Regions from separate parts of the Brucella sp. GW823-FHT04E01 genome, predicted to be linked through region 1. Evidence: predicted binding sites of a transcription regulator. Region 1 holds the regulator's gene; the other holds the start of a gene.

Region 1 (7,233 bases):
CGTGCCAGTCGTTCGCCACGGGCCTGCGGACCAGCGCCAGTACTCTGTTCCACACTTTGAGCCTTTGCCGCTTCCGCGAGTGCCACCTGAACGGTCGGTTCCGTTCCCGGAACTGGACCGGTCTGTGGCAAGGTCACATCATAAGACGGATCCTGTGGAACGGAAGGCGATTGTGGCGAATAGGCCATAGCCAGATTGTATGGCTCCTGCGGGACCGGATTTTGCAGCGAGCCGTCGCGATTGCGCTTCTCGTAGAAGGAATTTCCACCGGCTACGAGCACGTAATGCATATTGTTGTAAGGGAACTTCAGACCCGCCGTGTGGAAGAACATGGCATTCTTGAGCTTCGGATGACGCTCACCCTTCAGAACCGCGTCAGCAGCGGCCTGAACATCAGGCAGCGCCTTGGAATTCATCTGGCGGGTAAGCACACCGGGCGCAAACTGGTTCTTCTGACCGACGACACCGCAAATCGTATCCGGATAACGTCCCGACGCGAGACGGTTCATGACGACCGTACCAACAGCCAGAAGACCGTCGGAACTCGAACGATTGGATTCGAAGAACATCGCACGTTCAAGGCAATTCTTGTCCCGTGCGGTGTAGGTGTAGGTCTTCACGCCATTGACGGATTTGACGTGGCTTGCCGCCGTCTTTTCCGAATTGGCTTTTCCCGAGGTTCCGGTTGTCGTGCAACCGGTCACCACGAAAGGCGCAATCACCAGCCCGATAAGAGCGGGCAATTTCCACTTCGCGGCGCGCGTCAATGGCTCAGTCTCATGTTAGGACCCTTAACTGATCCAGTCATCCATTCAGGCGAACACATCTGGAACGATGCGCGCGAACGTCTGACTGCGGTGCAAGTCAAAGAGGACGAAGATCAAAATCACACGTCCTACAGTCGCTCAATCGAATTCAAGGTTTTGGAATTTTTAGGCCAAAAAAAGGCGACGGGTCAAATCCCAACAATGCTGGAGACCGCTGAAAAGTCCTAAAACAATTCCGAATCGAGATTGCGAATGTGCCTACAAGCCCTTTAAATATATTAACAATTCCTTAACAAGAATTAGCGATTCAGGTAAGATATTGATTTAACGAGATTCAAAGTCTCGCAATACACGCCATATCGCTGCCTTAATTCGCCTTTGCTTGTACATTTTTTGCATACACATTCGTGGTGTTTCAAATCTTCTGCAGAATTTCTGCTTCCAGGCCGGTTCCATTGCTCTTTGTCAACTTTGACAACAGATTTGTAACATCGCGTGAGATTATGCTTTTGAGACCCGTTTCGGGTTGTTGCAATGCGAATCGGGCGAGCACGATCCGCACCTTGCAAAGCTGGGTCTTGGACAAAAACGACCCGCCACGGATACCGTGGCGGGTCGGACAAGTTCAATTCCTGACGCCGAGATGACCGCAGCGGTCACCCGAAAGAATAACCCGCACCCCGAACGGTGCGGATCGGATCGAGCGCACGACCGACATTGATCGCCTTGCGCAGCCGTCCGACATGGACGTCCACCGTGCGGTCGTCGACATAGATATCCGGTCCCCAAACGCCATCCAGAAGCTGGCTACGCGAGAAGACACGACCGGGCGACATCATGAAATATTCGAGCAGGCGGAATTCCGTTGGTCCGAGACGAACTTCCTTTTCCTTGCGATAGACACGATGCTGTTGGCGGTCGAGAACCAGATCGCCCACTTTCAGCACGTGCGAAAGAATGCTCGGATTCGACCGGCGCAACATCGCCTTGACGCGCGCAAGCAGTTCCGGCGTCGAAAATGGCTTCACGACATAGTCGTCCGCACCGACGCTCAGGCCGCGAACACGTTCGCTTTCCTCGCCACGTGCCGTCAGCATGATGATGGGCAGGCGTTCGGTTTCCGGCCATTGGCGCAAGCGACGGCAAAGCTCGATGCCCGATACGCCCGGCAACATCCAGTCCAGAATGAGCAGATCCGGTACGTTCTCGCGCAAGGCGATCTCGGCTTCGTCGCCGCGCAGCATTGTATCGACCTGGTAGCCCTCTGCCTCAAGATTATAGCGAAGAAGAACGCTCAGCGCCTCTTCGTCTTCTACCACAGCGATTTTGGGTGCCTGTGACATCCAGTATTTCCCTATCCAAATTCGGCGGGCGGTGGATACAATCCCCCCAATCGACCGCGTGCCGCCGCGCTATTCACTCATTTTCAACCGCCGGACCGTGGTCCGGTCGGCTGTAGTTCAGGGTTTACGCGCCTCATCCACGACAATACCGTGGCTCAGGTCTTCCTTCGGTCGTTCGGCCGGCATTTGCAGGCCGGTCACGATGTAGTAGACGGTCTCCGCAATATTGGTCGCGTGATCGCCGATACGCTCGATATTCTTTGCGCAGAACAGAAGATGCGTGCAGGCGGAAATATTGCGCGGATCTTCCATCATGTAGGTCAGCAGCTCGCGGAACAGTGACGTGTACATGGCATCAATCTCGTCGTCGCGGTCGCGAACGACATTGATCTGCTGCACCGAGCGCGACGCATAGGCGTCGAGAACATCCTTGAGCTGGGTCAGCGCCAGCTCGGCGAGTGTTTCGAGCCCGCGATAAAGCTTTACCGGCTGGCGTGATTCCGAAACGGCGGCAACGCGTTTGGCGATATTCTTGCCCAGATCGCCCACGCGTTCCAGATCGGCAGAGATGCGGATCGAGCCGATGATCTCGCGCAGGTCCACAGCCATGGGCTGACGCTTGGCGATAATCATCACAGCCTTGTCGTCAATCTCGCGCTCGCTGGCATCGAGAATGAGATCGTCGGAGATGACGCGCTGTGCGAGCGCATTGTCCGCATTGACGATAGCGGCGACCGACTGCTCGACCATACGTTCCGCATGTCCGCCCATTTCGGCGATCTTATGGGAGAGAAACTTCAATTCCTCGTCGTAGGAGCGAACGGTATGCTGAGACGGCATAGTAGACCTCGTAATATAAATTGCGGGGAAGCCGCACTGTCTATCTGTTGAAGCGCAGTTCCGGATCAGCCGAAGCGTCCGGTAATGTAGTCCTGCGTGCGCTTTTCGGTCGGCGCGGTGAACATGGTTTCCGTGTCACCCACTTCGACCAGATTGCCGAGGTGGAACATGGCGGTGCGCTGCGAAACACGCGCGGCCTGCTGCATGGAGTGCGTGACGATCACAATCGTATAGTTCTGGCGCAGTTCGTCGATCAGCTCCTCCACCTTCGCGGTCGCAATCGGGTCGAGCGCCGAGCACGGTTCGTCCATGAGAATGACTTCCGGGCTCACCGCAATCGCGCGTGCGATGCAAAGACGTTGCTGCTGGCCGCCCGAAAGACCGGTGCCCGCATCGTGCAAACGATCCTTCACTTCCTCGAACAAGCTCGCCTTCTGCAAGCTCGTCACGACGATTTCTTCAAGATCGGCCTTGGTGCGGGCGAGACCGTGAATGCGTGGGCCGTAGGCGACATTTTCATAAATCGACTTCGGAAACGGATTCGGCTTCTGGAACACCATGCCGACACGGGCGCGCAGTTCGACGACATCGATCTTCGGATCGTAGATGTCTTCATTGTCGAGCGTGATCTTGCCACCGACCTTGCAGCCTTCGATCGTATCGTTCATGCGGTTAAGCGAACGCAGGAAGGTAGACTTGCCGCAACCCGAAGGGCCGATCAGCGCCGTGACCATCTTTTCCTGGATTTCCAGATCGACGTCGAACAGCGCCTGCTTCTCGCCATAAAATACGCAAACCTTGTCGCCGCGCATCTTTATGGAATTGGCGTTGGCGTTCATCTTTTCTCCTACGGCTTTCTCGAGAGATCGTTCAGTCATCAGGTTCATAGCTTTCGACTCCCGTTTACCAGCGGCGCTCGAAGCGGCGGCGCAGAATGATTGCTGCAATATTCATCACGGCAAGGAACAGAAGCAGGACGATGATAGCGCCTGACGTGCGTTCCACAAAGGCGCGTTCTGCTTCATTCGCCCACATGTAGATTTGTACAGGCAATGCCGTCGCTGGATCCATTGGCGTGGACGGCACGTCGGCGACGAAAGCCACCATGCCGATGAGAAGAAGCGGTGCGGTTTCACCAAGCGCATGGGCAAGGCCGATGATCGTTCCCGTCAGGATGCCGGGTGCGGCAAGCGGCAGGACGTGGTGGAACACCATCTGTGTTTTCGATGCACCAAGACCGAGGGCCGCAGCGCGGATCGACGGCGGCACCGCGCGAAGGGCGGCACGGGTCGCGATGATGATGGTGGGAAGCGTCATCAGCGTCAGCACCAGACCACCGACCAGTGACGCCGAACGCGGCAGGCCGAAGAAGTTGATGAAGACAGCAAGCCCGAGCAGACCGAACACGATGGACGGAACCGCTGCCAGATTGTTGATGTTCACCTCAATCATGTCGGTGAAACGGTTCTTCTTGGCGAACTCTTCCAGATAGATCGAAGCGGCGACGCCGATAGGCAGCGACAGACCGAGAACGATCAGCATCATGTAGAGCGAACCGACAAGCGCGACGCCGAGACCGGAGGTTTCCGGACGGCTGGAGGCACCGAAGGTGAAGAGACCTGTATTGAAGGCCTCCTTCATGACGCCTTCTTCCGAAAGCATCTTCATCCAGCCCACCTGACGGTCAGAAACCTTGCGGCTCGTCTCCGGCACGGAAAGGTCGATCTGCCCCTTGAAGGCGGAATCGATGTCGGCGCCGGCCAGAACAGGAACGGTCTGCGTCGTGCCGATGAGCGATGGAGTGTCCATCACCATCTTGCGCAGCTGAATGCGCACGCCGTCGGAATAGAAGCGGCCCAGATCACGCATTGCCGGACGGTCTGTCGCAGCAACACCCAGTTTTTCGGCCAATGCATTGCGCACCAGCAGCGGATAATTGGCCGTGATCAGCACATTCGGATCGGTCGCGCGCTTGTTGCCCGGGTCAATCACCTTTTCTTCAAGCTTGACCGGCAGATAAAGCGTCGTCTGCCAGAAGGCTGTATAGCCCTTGGAAAAGACCGAGAAGAGGAGCGCACACAGAAAGAACACGCCGATGGCGATCGCAGCAATACCGTAATAGCGGAAGCGACGTTCGGCAGCGTAGCGGCGTTTCAGTCCGATATCGCGGCGCGTTGGCTGTGCCGTGGCGCCACTGGCGTTGAAGGTCGTATCGGTCATTATTCGTACTGCTCCCGGTACTTGCGCACGATATGCAGCGCAAAGATGTTCATGATCAGCGTCAGGACGAAAAGCGTGATGCCGAGTGCAAAGGCCACCAGCGTTTGCGGCGAGTTGAACTCCAGATCGCCGGTGAGCTGGTTGACGATTTTCACCGTGATGGTGGTCATCGCCTCGAAAGGATTGATGTTGATGCGTGCCGCAACACCGGCGGCAAGAACCACGATCATGGTTTCGCCGATGGCGCGGGATGCGGTCATCAGAAGCGCGCCGACAATTCCGGGCAAAGCGGCAGGAAGGACAACACGTTTGACGGTTTCGGAGCGGGTTGCGCCAAGACCAAGCGAACCGTCGCGCAATGTCCGCGGCACGGCTGTGATGATGTCATCGGAGAGCGAGGACACGAAGGGGATCAGCATCACACCCATGACGAGACCAGCGGTCAGAACGCTCTGCGCCATGATGAAGCCCTGACCGCCTGCAATGGCAATCGAGAGATCGCGCAGGAAAGGTCCGACTGTCACAAGGGCGAAGAAACCGTAGACGATGCTGGGAATACCGGCCAGAAGCTCAAGGACCGGCTTGACGATCGTGCGCACTCGGGGCGACGCATATTCTGCCATGTAGATGGCCGAGAACAAGCCGACTGGAACAGCGAACAGCATGGCCACAAGGGCGATGTAAAGTGTACCAGCCAGAAGCGGAATGAGACCGAACTGGCCTGTCTCACCACCCGAGCCGGCGGCGGCAAAGCGCGGGTCCCATACAGTGCCGAAGAAGAACTCCCACGGCGAGACTGACTGGAAGAAACTGATCGTCTGGAACAGCATCGAGCAGATGATGCCGACGGTCGTCAGAATGGCGATACCGGATGCGGCGATCAGCCCCCAGAGAACGATCCGCTCGACATTGTTGCGTGCACGCATGCGGCGGCTGATCGTGGAAAGGCCGAAGATCAGGCCTGCGATGGCGATCACCAAGGAAACAGCCGAACCGATGGTGTGTGTCAGCGCCGTTGCCTTTTTCAGGTAAAGCGCGATCGGCACCATGTAATCCTGGCCTTCAGTCGCGAGCGCCACGCCCTTGGATGCAAGAACGGCGCGAGCATCCTGATAGTTTGCCGGGAAGCTTTCCAGTTCGGCAGGCGTCAGCCGGTCAAGCCCGTTGGCCAGACCACGCACCATGCCAAGCTGCAGGCTGCGATTGGTGAAGGAGCCGTCCTCGATAGCATCCGGCAGACGGGCGGTCGCGCTGTGATCGAGATAGACCGACGTTCCAACGGCCCATACAGCGAGAAACAGAATCGCAGGCAATGCAGAAACGAGGAAAACCCACCAGCCATGATAATGCGGGCGGGAATGCATTTTCTCGGTCGGCGAGGCTTTTGCGGAAGCAGACTGCGCCTTGTCCAGTGCAACGGCACGCTGGCGGCCTATGAAGAATCCGATCAGCCCGATTGCAACGATACTGACGAGAACCAGAAAGAAGGACATTCAATTTCCCCGGTTGCCCTGATGAATGCGGACGGTTTTAGGTGCAGCTTCCACCCATGCCGTTCCACGTGGATGCGCCTGTCATAGTGCAAAGGCGCGAAAGGAGAAGAACGCGGAGATTCATCATCCCCGCGTTCCACAGATTAAAACTTACTTCGCAGCCAGCGTCTTGCCTTCGGTGAAGGCGGCGCGCTGTGCTTCACGTTCTGCGTCCGGAGCCGGAACCAGACCATATTCGGCGAGCGGGCCATCAGGACCGATCATCTGGTCATTCAGGAAGAACTCAACATATTCCTTCAGACCCGGGATAACGCCAAGGTGAGCCTTCTTCACGTAGAAGAACAGCGGACGCGACACCGGATATTCGCCCGAAGCGACGGTTTCAGCCGAAGGGGTGATGTCGTTGACGGTCGCAACCTTCAGCTTGTCAGCGTTGTTTTCGAAGAAGTAGAGGCCGAATACACCAACGCCGGTCTTGTTGGAGTCGATGCGGGCGAGCGTTTCGGCATAATCGCCGTCGATGTCGACAGCTTTGCCGTCCTTGCGCACTGCGATACAGGCGGAAGCGGC
Region 2 (7,233 bases), on a different contig from region 1:
TTTTACTTCACTGCGGCGTTGCCACCGTCGGCATAAAGCGCCGAACCAGCAACAAAACTCGACATCGGGCCTGCCAGGAACAGCGCTGCCTGCGCGATTTCTTCAGGCTGGGCGATCCGCTTCATCGCATGCAGGCCTGCGGCCCATTCCTTCTGCTTTTCATCTCCACCCATTGGCGTATCAACACCGCCCGGCAGAAGCGCATTCGCCCGGATGCCACGGGCGCCGTAATCAGCGGTTATGCCCTTGACCATCCCCATGAGAGCTGCCTTCGAGGTTCCGTAAACCGACATGCCGGGAATGCCAACGCTCGTGCCGACAAATGTCGAGGTGAAGACAATCGAGCCGCCGCCCCTTTCGAGCATCAGCGGGATTTGCGATCTCGCTCCCAGAAATGCCGAGGTCAGGTTGCCCGCCAGCACCCCTTCCCAATCATCGGGCACGATTTCGGCAAGCGGCGCGATAGGGCCTACAGTGCCAGCATTGTTGACAGCTATATCAAGCCCGCCGAATTTATCCTTCGCTGCCGTAGCAAGTGCCTCATGCGTTTCAGCTTCTGAGACATCGCCTGCAACACAATGCGCCTTTCCGCCAAACGCCGCGATCTCCTCCGCAACACGTTCCAGACCGGCAAGCCCGCGAGCATTCAGCACAAGGGCTGCGCCTTCTCTGGCGAAGAGCAATGCGGCGGCGCGCCCTATTCCGGACGATGCGCCGGTGATGATTGCGACCTTGTCTTTCAAACTGGACATACTGAACCTCCGTGATTTCGTGGAGGTCCCAATTAAAGTCCCGGCGGTAACGCAACTATCCGTTTCTTGCGTTTGAATGCTGAAGCAGTCGATTAGGAGCATTTTCAGCAAAAGTGTGAAACAATTTTGCGTAGGGCAATGCGACAAAACAAATAGTTAGAGCGGTTCCAATGCTTCTTTTAAAATAGAAGCCGCTCTAGAGAAAATTGTCAGTCGGTCTGTAAGCCGGGTTCTGTATGGCCGGGCTTTCGCCCGACGTGGCAGCCATTCATCTGGGACGGATGTCGCCACCCGCCTCGTGCAACCCACCCGGACGGCTGATCCGGAAACCGATTGCCGGCCCTTGCGAGCCAGCGCGCCGTCCCTATTCGGTTTTGCTCCCGATGGGGTTTACCGTGCCGTCTGCATTGCTGCAGACGCGGTGGGCTCTTACCCCACCCTTTCACCCTTACCCCGTCATCCCTGCCGTTTCGTTGCGCAACGGTACGGAAGACGGGGCGGTCTGCTTTCTGTGGCACTTTCCCTGGGGTCGCCCCCGCCGGGCGTTACCCGGCATCGTGTTTCCATGGAGCCCGGACTTTCCTCACCTGCCGCCTTTCGGCATATGACAAGCGCGGCTGCCCAACCGACTGACAGCGCGCATATAGCAACGATAGCGGAACAGTGGAACCGGATTCCGGAAAAAATCTGCAGTCACCGGAAACAGAAAAGCCGACAGTGTCTCCACTGTCGGCTTTCCGTTCACATCAGGCGGCCTGTACTCTACGCGACCGCCGACGTAAATCTGCATTCGCATCCTGAAAATGCATCAGAGAGCGCGCATATAGGCCTTGACCGAGCTGCAATATTTCGCCGAGGTCGGGTTCATACGCTTTGCACCGTGACCGGCATTGTACTTCAGGATCGTGCCGCAAGTGCTGCCGCCGCCGAGCTTCTGCGCCTGGGCCAGATACTTCATGCCGAACTGGATGTTCGTGGAAGGCTCATAGAGACCCTTGGCTGAACCCGTGTAGCCGAGGCCACGTGCGGTCGAGAGCTTGATCTGCATCAGGCCGATTTCACCGGCCTTGCCACGCACATTCGGCTGGAAATTGCTTTCGTGACGCACAACCGCATGGGCAAGTGCGGAAGGCACGCCATAGGTCGATGCGTAACGATTGATAATGCTCGAATAAGCGCCGCCGCTCTTGGCGTTACGAGCAGTCGTGTCCTTCGACTGCGAACGCTTAGCAGCAGAACCCTTGCCCGTAGAATTCTTGGCAGTCGGAGCCGCACGGCGGCTTACGACCGATGCCTTCTTCGGCGCTTTGGTTGGCTTTTCCGCCTCGGCAGTCTTGTTCTGCTGGCGTGCCTTGAGGAGAGCTGCGAGGTTGGTCGGTTCAGTTGAAGGGGCACTCAGTGCTGGATTCAGGCCAAACGAACTCATCGCGCCAACAAGGGCGCAAACAACAACAAATTTAATTTTCATAACCTACCGTCTTGGAACGTTTCTTTTCTCAGACTGTCTGTCTTGGGTAAAAACAGTCCTGTTTTTTGATCCCGCCCGATATGGGTTGTCAGGCCCTTGTCCGCTGGGATTGAGCGATGAAGTGCCGGGCAAATGCAGCCGAAGATTGGTTGTAAAAGTAAAATAGTCTTACAGGTTGTAACATTCGCGATTCACGCAAACGCGGCGTAAACCTTCGCCACAACCCTTCTGCAACCGGGCTGGATCGATCTATTTTTATGAAATCATTACAGAAATACGAATCAACGCTGGATAGAGAGATTAACCGCCCGCATCTCGTCAGGCGGTAACATTCTGCAGAGAAAAAATTAGCCTGTAGAGGGTATCTATAGTAGATACATCGGCCACCCCGTCCACATTTTGTGTCCGAAAATGTCGCTGAAAGGCCTTAATCACAGTCTCGGTGCCTTCATCGAAGACACCAGTGATGGCGATTTCGTAGCCATAAAGTGCCAGCATGGATTGCAACGCCTCAACCGGCTGGCCGTTTTCGCCACGTGCCAGAAACCGCCCGCCGCGGATCGACGTCGGCTCGATGTAGTGGCCGATACCCGCCTCGTGGAGCCGCTTCCAGGGAAAGTTATGGCCCGGGTCTGTCTTGCGCGAAGGTGCAATATCCGAGTGGGCCAGAACATTTTCCGGCTTGATGGCATGACGCTCGCATATATCGCGGCAGAGGCGGATGACCGCATCGATCTGCGCATCCTTGAACGGCGGATAGCCTTCGAGATTACCCGGATTGACGATCTCGATGCCGATGGAAGCGGAATTGATGTCCGTTTCGCCCTTCCAGAAGCTCTTGCCCGCATGCCAGGCACGGGCCTTTTCCGAAACCATCTGCACGATCCGCCCGTCTTCATGGACAAGGTAATGCGCGGAAACTTCCATATCTGGCGATTTAAGAACCTGCACGGCCTCTTCGGCAGTCGCCAGACCGGTATAATGGAGAATGAGAAAGGCAGGCACCTTGCCGTCGCGACGCGGACCGAAATTGGGTGACGGATCAAGCGTTGCACCGGCAAAATCGGGCCGGTCAAGCGCCAGCTCCCGCAACAACTCGCTCTCGATTTCGCGCACGCTGCTCATGCAGCCTCCAGATTCTTCTCAATGCTTGCCCAGGCAGCGTTTATCGCTGCCAGACGCCTGTTGGCAATGGTTATGAATTCAAGCGGCAAGCCCTCTGCCACCAGCCGGTCCGGATGATGTTCCTTGACCAGAGAGCGATAGCGCTTGCGGGCCATCTCGAAGGAAACGCCGCGCTCCAGCCCCAGAATGGCATAAGGATCATCAGCACCGCGCTGGACATGCCGGATCGCGATACGATCGAAAGCGACTTCATCATAGCCGAAAATATCCGCAACGCCTGCAAGGAAGGCCATCTCTTTTTCATGCACATAGCCGTCAGCGGTGGCTATATGAAAAAGACCGTCGAGGATATCCTCAAGCAGATGGCAATCGGGTTGCCCTTCACTGCACAATCCGGCGAGCTGACGCGCATAGGATTCATAGCCAGCGACATCCTGCTTGGCGAGATCGTAGAGCCGCGCGACATGCGCCGTCTCTTCCTTCGGCACAGCGAATATGTCCTGAAAGGCGCGGATTTCGTCCTGTGTGACGACCCCGTCGGCCTTGGCCATCTTGGCTGAAAGCGCGATCATCGCAATGGAGAAGGCCACCCGGCGCCGTGTATCGGCGTCACCTTCGAAAACGGTGCGCACGGCTTCGATAACGCCAGTAATGGCATTCGACGCCACGTAAGTGACAAACTCACCGATGCGAACCCAAATCGACATGGGACTTTTCTATAGAATTCCGAATGAACTGAAAACCGCCCAGGCGAGCGAAAGTCTAAAAAACAAACATTTAGAAAGAATATCAGGACATTGGCTTAGATTGTTGCCGAGTTCCGCAACGAACGCTTATTGCTGGGGTTCGCGTTCGTCGAAGGAACGCTGTGCGGCCGTGGCTGCTGCTTGTCCAGCCGTCTGTGCCTGCTGATCCGTCTGACCGACAGATTTTGCCGCAGCGACAGCATTGGTCCGTGCGCGTTCAATGGCTGCTGCCTTCTCTTCCGGGCTCACCACACCGGAACTGTCGCGGAGCGACTTGACCAGATCGGGGCCTTTCTCCGTGCTTCCACTTTCTGCCGGTTTGGCAGGCTGCGATACAGCAGCAGCGCCCTGCTCGCCGCCATTCGTGGTGGCAGCAGTCTCGTCGTCTCCTTTGCCGCAAGCGGCAAGCACAACAAGAACAATCGCAGAGATGAAAAACAGGAAGTTACGGTTCATGACAAAAGCCATAACCGAACCGAGCCTGCGTTGAAACACGGAAAACGCAGAATGCCCGTCTTTTCCCGACATGGTTGCTTTAACGTTCATCTCAATCCTAAAACCATTGGCTTAAAGCCATTGGCCTAAAGCCTTTGACCGAAGCCTATTGGCACGAATGGCGACCCGGAAACCGGATCGCCACCCGCATGCTAGTGCATTACGACTTCCCAACCTTAGTTGGAAGGCGCTGTCCCTGTACCTGGCGCCGGGGTAGCCGGTGCCGGAGTTGCCGGGGCTGGCGTCGTCGTCGTGTCATTGTTCGAGGGCGCTGCCGGCGCGGATGGTGCCGGTGCGTTGCTCGTGTCGTCCTTCTTGTCATTGCACGCTGCAAGGCCGAGAAGCGATACGGCGGCGACAGAAGCAATCAGAAACTTCTTCACGTTGGCTCTCCTTCCTAGATCAGGCTCGTTGGCCTGGTTTCAGGCATTAAATGGCAATATTGCCAAACGCCTCTCTCTGTTTTCTCCGTGCGTGACCGGTTGATCCGGCCAATCACCTTTACGGTCACTCATCGACACAGAAATCCCGTCGACTCGGACCGTCACACAAGAAAACGGCAACAGCGCGAAAAAGTTCTCTCAAATAGTCTTACCGACCGTAATAAAGCGACAGTATTACAGGCGTATAGCCGCATTCATCTGGTTTAAAAACCCGCAATTAATTCGTCACGCCCCTGTCATTGGACGATGTTTAACTTGGCAAAATCAAAGTCGGGATTCGTGCATTAGGGGAATTTTTGATGACACAGCAAGCATCAGCCGACACAATTCTAAAACAGGCCGTGACCCAGAACAGCGCCCTCTCGCGGGCAGGCTTTTCTGAAAGGCTGTTTGCCTGGCTGTTCAAAGGGCTGGTCTATCCGCAGATATGGGAAGACCCGGAAGTTGATATGGCGGCTCTGGCTATAGAGCCGGACCATCGCATCGTCACCATCGCGTCCGGCGGATGCAATGCCATGTCCTACCTGACTGCCGATCCGGCACGTGTGGAGGCGGTCGATCTCAATCAGGCACACGTCGCGTTCAACCGGCTGAAGCTTGCGGCTGTCAAAAACCTGCCCGACTACGATGCATTCTACCGATTTTACGGGAAAGCCGACGACAAGACCAATCTTGCCGCCTACAAGCGCTTCATCCGCCCACATCTGGACAGCGAAAGCCGCGCCTATTGGGAAAAACGCAAATGGAATGGTCGCCAGCGAATTTCCATTTTCTGGCGCGACCTCTATCGCCACGGCTTGCTTGGCGTCTTCATCGGCATGGGCCATCGCGTGGCGCGCCTCTACGGGATCGATCCGCGCGACATCTTGAAGGCGCGCACAATGGAAGAGCAGCGTAGCTTCTTCGACACGGCGCTTGCCCCGCTCTTTGAAAAACGCATGGTGCGCTGGGCCACAGCCCGCAAATCATCCCTTTTCGGACTGGGCATACCGCCACAGCAATATGATGCCCTTGCCACTGCAGGAAACGGCGACATGGCGCTTGTCCTGCGCAGCCGTCTTGAGAAACTCGCTTGCGGTTTCCCCCTTACCGACAATTATTTCGCCTGGCAGGCGTTCGGGCGCGGCTATAGCGGCAATGAGGAGACCGGGCCTCTCCCGCCCTATCTGTCGCGCACCAACTTCGAAACGGTACGGGCACGCGCTGATCGCATGACCGTACAGAACGCAAGCTATACCGATTTTCTCGCTGCCAAGCCTGCGGCATCCGTCGACCGCTATATCCTGTTGGATGCGCAGGACTGGATGAATGACGAGCAGCTCAATGCCCTCTGGAGTGAAATCACCCGTACGGCAGCACCAAATGCCCGTGTCATCTTTCGTACCGCAGCCGAACCGAGCCTGCTTCCAGGACGGGTGGCACCGCAGATTCTGGATCGCTGGGAATATCAAGCGGACGAATCCCGCGCCCTGCACGACCGCGATCGCTCGTCGATCTATGGCGGGTTCCATCTTTATGCGCTGAAGGATGCCTGACATGTCGCGCAGCCCATGGAGCGTTCAGGGTATAGACCATGCCAACCTCATGGATCGGGTCTACCGTCGTCAGCGGCACTTCTATGACGCGACCCGCAAATACTATCTTCTGGGTCGCGACCCCATGATCGCAGGACTGTCCGTACCCAAGGACGGCACAGTTCTGGAGATCGGCTGCGGCACCGGCCGCAATCTGATAAAAGCTGCAGAAAACTACCCCGATGCAAAACTCTTCGGCATCGATATTTCAGCAGAAATGCTGGATACGGCACGCCGGGCGGCGGAGCGCGCTGGCATCGAAGATCGCGTCCGGCTTGATCGTGCGGATGCGGCCCAGTTCGATCCAGAACGACTGTTCGGGCAAGCCGGCTTCGACCGGATTTTCATTTCCTATGCCGTATCGATGATACCGCAATGGCAGTCGGTCATTCGTGAGAGCATCCGGCACCTCAATGCGGGCGGAGAATTGCATATCGTCGATTTTGGCGATCAGGCCCGGCTGCCGCGCTGGTTCGGAAAGGCACTCTTCCAATGGCTGGAATGGTTCCATGTCACCCCGCGCAGCGACTTGTTCGCGGTTTGCGACCAGCTTGCGCAGGAACGCAGTGCTGTCGTTGAGAAGCGCATTCTTTATCGCGGCTTTGCCTGGATAACGGTTGTTCGTTCGAC

The links. Region 1 encodes PhoB, which activates phosphate uptake and scavenging genes when phosphate is short. Its sites were predicted from a motif close to TGTCATNNANCTGTCAT; they were not measured.
Positions count from the first base shown of each region.
Region 2: AC1RHM_RS03590 (BtaA family protein) is a predicted target of PhoB. The motif match lies at 5,253-5,269, and genes of this name have one in related genera.

Region 1 is NZ_JBXAIK010000004.1:682,810-690,042, forward strand. Features, by position in the region: gene AC1RHM_RS18340 (cell wall hydrolase) at 1-767, opposite strand, end outside; gene phoB (phosphate regulon transcriptional regulator PhoB) at 1,424-2,110, opposite strand; gene phoU (phosphate signaling complex protein PhoU) at 2,228-2,950, opposite strand; gene pstB (phosphate ABC transporter ATP-binding protein PstB) at 3,016-3,789, opposite strand; gene pstA (phosphate ABC transporter permease PstA) at 3,854-5,170, opposite strand; gene pstC (phosphate ABC transporter permease subunit PstC) at 5,170-6,663, opposite strand; gene AC1RHM_RS18370 (PstS family phosphate ABC transporter substrate-binding protein) at 6,814-7,233, opposite strand, start outside.
Region 2 is NZ_JBXAIK010000001.1:708,003-715,235, forward strand. Features, by position in the region: gene AC1RHM_RS03555 (SDR family oxidoreductase) at 3-752, opposite strand; RNA gene rnpB (RNase P RNA component class A) at 958-1,385, opposite strand; gene AC1RHM_RS03565 (lytic transglycosylase domain-containing protein) at 1,561-2,220, opposite strand; gene AC1RHM_RS03570 (N-acetylmuramoyl-L-alanine amidase) at 2,539-3,345, opposite strand; gene AC1RHM_RS03575 (J domain-containing protein) at 3,342-4,052, opposite strand; gene AC1RHM_RS03580 (hypothetical protein) at 4,179-4,637, opposite strand; gene AC1RHM_RS03585 (hypothetical protein) at 4,763-4,969, opposite strand; gene AC1RHM_RS03590 (BtaA family protein) at 5,329-6,564, shown strand; gene AC1RHM_RS03595 (class I SAM-dependent methyltransferase) at 6,566-7,233, shown strand, end outside.